Regions from separate parts of the Anaerosinus gibii genome, predicted to be linked through region 2. Evidence: riboswitches for the same ligand, from Rfam matches in the RefSeq annotation. Region 2 holds a riboswitch; the other holds the start of a gene.
What was found. A riboswitch is a leader RNA that binds a small molecule or an ion and turns the genes downstream of it on or off. The one in region 2 is predicted to bind FMN.
Positions count from the first base shown of each region.

Region 1: another riboswitch for FMN. It lies ahead of ribB (3,4-dihydroxy-2-butanone-4-phosphate synthase); the one in region 2 lies ahead of ribD (bifunctional diaminohydroxyphosphoribosylaminopyrimidine deaminase/5-amino-6-(5-phosphoribosylamino)uracil reductase RibD).

Region 1 is NZ_CP120678.1:2,065,177-2,068,593, reverse strand. It holds gene queF (preQ(1) synthase) at 1-159, shown strand, start outside; gene P3F81_RS09925 (nitroreductase family protein) at 194-724, shown strand; gene ribB (3,4-dihydroxy-2-butanone-4-phosphate synthase) at 785-1,429, opposite strand; FMN riboswitch at 1,494-1,632, opposite strand; gene P3F81_RS09915 (N-acetylmuramoyl-L-alanine amidase) at 1,678-2,379, opposite strand; gene P3F81_RS09910 (Ppx/GppA phosphatase family protein) at 2,513-3,417, shown strand, end outside.
Region 2 is NZ_CP120678.1:1,254,574-1,257,990, reverse strand. It holds gene P3F81_RS06010 (riboflavin synthase) at 1-251, opposite strand, end outside; gene ribD (bifunctional diaminohydroxyphosphoribosylaminopyrimidine deaminase/5-amino-6-(5-phosphoribosylamino)uracil reductase RibD) at 266-1,351, opposite strand; FMN riboswitch at 1,452-1,564, opposite strand; gene aroB (3-dehydroquinate synthase) at 1,628-2,734, opposite strand; gene P3F81_RS05995 (shikimate kinase) at 2,721-3,248, opposite strand; gene aroC (chorismate synthase) at 3,253-3,417, opposite strand, start outside.

The sequences.
Region 1 (3,417 bases), 810 kb from region 2:
AAATATATAGAGGTTTGGGGAAAATTTTTACCGCGTGGAGGAATTTCGATTGACCCATATTGTAATTATGGCAGACCGGGAACAAAATACGAAGAAATGGCGTGGGAACGTTTTAAAGCACATGATTTAGTTGGTATGGATAGGGTAGATAATCGTTAAAATAGGGAAACTTCGATAGAGTGGGGTTAGGAAGATGAATGAATTATTATCGAATGTATTAACAAGAAAAAGCGTTTATCAATTTGAATCAAGGCAAATTGTTGGGGATGAATTATGTGATATTTTAGATGCTGGGCAATTTGTGTCAGATACAATTCAAATTCAAAATTGGCATTTTCTCGTTATTCAGAAAACGGAAGTTTTAAATCGTATTCGTCAATTATGGAAAGATGAATTAAGTAATAATCGGGCGATGCAAAATAGTATCTCGATGGCGCCGACATTAATTATTGTATCAAGTCAAAAGGATGATACAGACACGATTAATGCTGCGAATGCGACGATTGGTAATATGATGCTGGCTGGCGATAGAAAGGGTATAGGCTGTTGTTGGTTGCCGTTTATTCAATCCTTATTTAAAAGCGAAGAAGGATGTCAGTTAAAACAAGACTTAAATATTCCCGAAGAATATATTTATTCTAGTGCATTGGCAATCGGGTATAAACCGAACATGCATAAACAAGAGGTATTAAAACACAACTGCATCGTAAATTTTATACGTTAATTATGGATAATAAAAACAGCTATGAAATATCTCAATTGAGATGGCTCATAGCTGTTTTGTTTATTTATTAAACTGTTTGCGATATGCAATAAGATCAGGAATACTTACAATCGGAAAGTTATGTTTTTTTGCATAATCGACAAGACCTGGTAAGCGAGTCATTGTTCCATCTGGGTTTGTTATCTCACAAAGAACACCGCATGGTTTCAATCCGGCAAGCCTTGCTAAATCGACAGTCGCTTCGGTATGACCGTCACGCTCAAGAACACCGCCTTGTTTTGCACGAAGCGGGAACACATGTCCTGGTCTATTTAAATCGGATGGTTTGGCTCCATCGGCAATCGCAGCTTTGACTGTAGTAACGCGATCGGCCGCTGATACTCCTGTCGTTACACCCATAACCGCTTCAATTGATTCAGTAAATCCTGTGCCAAAAGGACTCGTATTATGTTCAACCATCATTGGGATTCCAAGTTCAGCAATTTTGCCTTCTGTTAAACAAAGGCAAACAATGCCACTGCAATCGCGAATTTGCATTGCCATTTGCTCATTGGTTAGAGTTTCCGCAGCGAAAATTAAATCGCCTTCATTTTCGCGATTCTCATCATCGACAACGATGACGCCCCTACCCTGTTGAAATGCGCGGATTGCTTTTTCAACGCGTTCAATTTCTGTACCGAATTGAGATAATAAATTTTCCTTCATCAAAAATTCCTCCAAATAATAATTTGGACTTATAGAAGGGTGAGTAAAAAGACAGAATATTACTGCCTACTCTCTTTCATCCAGACTTTAACTGTCGGTACCGGATTCGCACCGGTTCTGCTGACTTTCTAAAAAGAAACGCTTGCGGACTTTCAATATTGATTACCGCCGATTGGGAATTTCACCCTACCCTGAGAATAAGTCATACAATACTATATGATACTCTTTGGAAGGGTAAAGTCAAGAATTTATTTCTTTTTTGGATATTTTAATTGTACGAGATATTGATTTGCTTTTGCTCGGATTGTGGATCCTCCGCTGCCAAATTCATCATCATTTTGTAAAATGGCCAAATCCCATCTTTCTTTAGAATGCAAGTCCCCATACATTCCATAAGGAACTCCGTTATTTTCATAAGGCGGGAAAATTCTATCGACGTTATCGCCAGCTTCTCCATGAGTCATTACGTGTTCAATATCAATTGGAATATCTAACGCATAGGCGAGAACTGCAATTGATTTGGCTAAATTCTCAATTTGAACTTTGGTCGGCGGTTCGGGCCCTATGTCTTCCGGCGTCGCTTGATAAGCAGCATTTATTGTAATCCCAATACTTCCGCTATTCCGCATATAGGTATGCGGACGAAGTTCAGATAAACTTTTGCCTGATAAATAGATTGCTCCATCGTAGTCGATATTAATATGATAAGCATCAAATAATTCGCTATAAGGCATACCAGTCCAATGTAGGTAAATTTTAATGGGACGATTTTTTGCTTGCGCTGCTTTTAATAAAGCTGGTTTGGCGTTATAGGCTAACGTTTCAAGTTCTGACAAAGAAATAATAGAGAACTTTTCAGAATCTGAATATTCAGGTGTATTTGCGAAGCTGGATATTGGAAAAAAGCAAAGACAGAAAATAAAAAACAAAATTTTTTTATAGTTTAACAATGATAAAATTCTCCCATCTACGCAATATTTATCAATTATACTACAATTTAAATTATGGTCAAAGGTAATTTTTACGTTCATGTCGAATTTTACTTCAAAGTAGTTAGCGGTGTCATAGTTAGGAGAGATTGCCTTGGTATATGGAGTTATCGATATTGGCTCAAATACAATTCGAATGACGATTTATAAAGTTGAAAATGTTAAGTTTCGTGTTTTATTGCATAAGAAAGATGCAACTGGTTTAGCTTCTTATGTAAAAAATGGAGCGATGTCTAAACAAGGAATTGAGAAAGCATGTCATGTTTTAAATAAATATAGAATGATTTTAGAAAATTTTAATGTGCAGAATAAATATGCATTTGCTACAGCTGCATTTCGTAATATATCAAATAGTAGGGAAGCTGTAGATGAAATTGAGCAACAAACAAATTTAAAAATAGAAGTGATATCGGGAGAGGAAGAAGGTAAGTTAAGTTTTATTGGTGCATCAAGATTGCAATCATTATCAGATGGAATATTGATTGATATTGGTGGCGGTAGTACGGAATTGGTCATCTATAAAAAAGGAATTTATCAGAAAGCTTTGAGTTTACAAATAGGGTCTTTGAGTGCTTATCGGGATTATATTGTAGGATTACATCCAACAATAGAGGAAAAAGAGAAGATTGAACGGGCTGTTTTAGAAAAATTAGAGCAAACGGATGATAAAGATTTTACACATGCGCAATATAAGTTTGGGTATGGAGTGGGGGGAACGGTAAGAGCGGTAAATAAATTAAAGCAGAATTTTTATCAAAATCTACAATGGCGTAATGAATTGGAATCAAAAGATGTTTATCAAATTACAGAGGTGTTAATGCAAGAAAGAGAAAAAGCTCCACGGCAGCTTTTAGATGTGATTTCGAGAATCGCACCATATCGTTTGCGTACGTTGATGCCTGGATTGATTATTTTAAACACATTGTTAAAAAAGTATGAAAGCTGCTTATTAAGGGTAAGTATGTCTGGTGTTCGAGAAGGTTACTTGTATAGTAAAGT
Region 2 (3,417 bases):
TCTAAATTTACAACATCACCAATCTTGAGCTGTGATAAAACAGTTCTTTTTACTGTCTCTGGCATAACATCCGCTGTAAAGTCATGTTGATTATAACGAACAACCGTAAGGCAAGTTCCATTGACTGCAATACTGTCTCCTATTTTTACATCTTCAAGCACTTTTTTTGCCGTAATTGTAAGTTGAATTGATTTAGCACCAGATTGAATTGCCTTTACGATTCCTAATTCTTCAATAAGCCCTGTAAACAATAACCTATGCCTCCTTATCTTACATAGCCGGTAATTAAAATATCTTCATCAAAGCGCTCCGTAGTAATATCATTTAACTGATAGGCATCTTTCATATAAAAAGTTCCTTTTCCGCCTATCGGAGAAGCTGCATCTGTTCCGCCAATAATTTTAGGTGCAATAAAGCAATGCACCTTATCCACTAAATGTTCAACAAAAAATGAATAATTTATTCTTGAACCACCCTCAACCAAGATACTACAAATATTTTTTTCAGCTAAAATTTTAAGTAGATCACTTAAATCAACTTGATCAGCTTTTTCCTTCGTCACAATCACTTCAATTCCTACTTGAAGTAAAGCCGCGATTTTTTCTTGAGATGCTCTTTCTGTAACCGCAAGAATAGTATGTGCACTTTTATTCGTTATAACAATAGAATCTAAGGGAATTCGTGCCTTGCTATCGACAATGATGCGAACTGGATTTTTTCCCAAGTGGTCTAGTCTTGTTGTTAACGTAGGATTATCAGCTAAAACAGTCCCAATTCCAACTAAAATTCCATCATATAAATCACGTAATTGATGTACGAATTTACGTGATTTTTCATTTGTTATCCATTTTGAATCCCCAGAAACAGTTGCAATTTTTCCATCTAAAGTCATCGCCGTTTTTACGACAATAAAGGGCATTTTATGTACAATCCACTTTAGAAAAACTTCATTTAGTTTCTCTGCCTCATCGCGACATACACCCTCAACCACTTCAATTCCTGCTGCTTTTAATTCTTTTAATCCATTTCCTGCAACCAGTGGGTTCGGATCAGTCATCGCTACAATGACTCTTTTTATCCCTGCTTTTATTATCGCTTGGCAGCAAGGTGGTGTTTTTCCATAATGCGAACACGGTTCTAACGTAACATAAATATCTGCACCTTTTGCTAACTCTCCTGCTTGGTGTAGCGCATGAATTTCAGCATGCTCTGTTCCAGCTTTTCTATGCCAGCCTTGTCCCACAATTCGATTATCTTTTACAATAACGGCACCAACTAATGGATTTGGCGTTGTTCGCCCTGATGCATAGGCAGCGATTCTTAATGCTTCACGCATATAAATTTCATCCATTAAATCATCTCCCTAAAAATAAAGAGACTATTAAAAAGAGATTCATCCCTTTTAACAGCCTCAGACAGACATACCTATAGTAAATAAAAATTCCTATAAGCTAAGTCTTTTTTCATCCAGACTATACTGTCGGCCTCGGAATTTCACCGAATCTGCCAAAAGGCTCGCGGGCTTTACCGCCGGTAAGGAGTTTCACCTTCCCCAAAGACTGCTTAAATTATATATAAATAATAATTAGATTCTAACATCGTGCACCAAAATAATCAAGTAAATTTATCATAGATTCTTACTATCGGAAGATTTTACAATTTCAGATAAAACTCTTTTTACTAAGTCATCTGAAATATCATTACGAATAATTACCTGCCCAATCGAGTTCATCAATACCCACTTTACTTTACCACTCGTCACTTTTTTATCCCGACCAATAAATTCAAATAAGTTTTCAACCGTACAATCAAAAGCATATAAAGGCAACTGAAATTTTTGTATAATCTGAATGACTCTATTTAAAACCGTTTCATCAATAAGCCCTAAATAGAGACTTAATAAGGCGGCTCCATGCATTCCTATCCCAACTGCTTCACCATGATTATATTTTTTATAACCAGTATCACTTTCAACCGCATGCGCAATTGTATGCCCAAAATTCAAAATAATCCGCAGTCCAGCTTCCTTTTCATCTTTACTCACCACATCTGCCTTTATCTCACATGAACGCCGAATTATATGAGATAATGTATTTTTATCAAGTTCCAATATTTTTTGACTATTTGTATCTAAATAATCAAAAAACTTATCGTCAGCAATAATCCCATATTTAATAATTTCCGCTAATCCTGAATAAATTTCACGTTGCGGAAGTGTTTCTAATATCTCTAAATCAATCAGAACAAATTTAGGTTGATAAAAAGCACCAATCAAATTTTTACCTAACCCGTGATTAATTGCAACCTTTCCACCTACACTTGAATCTACTTGCGCTAATAGGCTGGTTGGAATCTGTATAAATGGTACACCACGCAAATAAGTAGCAGCAATAAAGCCTGTTAAATCTCCAACCACGCCCCCGCCTAATGCGATTATCGGAGATTTTCTATCTAACCCCAATTCAATTACTTTCGTATAAATTTTTTGTGCGATATTAAATGATTTTGCCTGCTCACCTGCATGAACAACAAACAAATCGAATGCAAACCCATTTTGATTCAGGATATTTAATAGTTTATCCCCATATAAAAGCGCTACATTACTATCTGAAATTAACAAGCCTCGCTTTGAAAAAGAAAAGGATTGCATCAGTACTTCTAATTGGTCCAAAAAGCCTTCACCAATATGAATATCGTAACTCTGACTACCAAGCACAACGCTAACCTCTTGCACGTAAAATCCCCCCTTTTCTCATAAAATCAATGATTTTATCTGTTACTTGTAACGGCGAAATATTGCTTGTATCAATCACACAATCCGCTTTATGATAAAATTCTATACGAGCTTTTAGCAACTCTTCAATTACCTTACGTCGATCAACCGTTTCTAATAAAGGACGTGAATTTCTTCTGCTAGTTCTCTCTAAAATAGAATCAATTGAAGCAGTTAGTGAGACAACAACTCCATTTTGGCTTAGCAAATTCATATTATGTGGATTAAGAACCACACCTCCGCCAGTTGAGATAACTGCATGATGATATTTGGCAATAGTTTCGATAACTTCTGTTTCTCTTTCGCGAAAATATTTTTCTCCATATTTTTGAAACATTTCCGGAATACTCATCTTATTTACAGCTTCAATCTTATTATCAGTGTCGATAAAAGAATACCCTACTCTATTAGCCAATAATCGTCCAGTACTCGTTTTTCCTGTGCCCATAAAGCCAATTAATATAACATTTTTCATCATATCACCTATTTATTCTTGCTATGTAATGATCTATTGCTGCCTTTAAGTCACAAATATTGTCTCCACCAAACTTTTCAATTAACAGTTCCGCAAGCACAATTGCCGTCATTGCTTCGCCTACTACTGAGGCTGCAGAGACTGCACAAACATCGCTTCGCTCTGTATT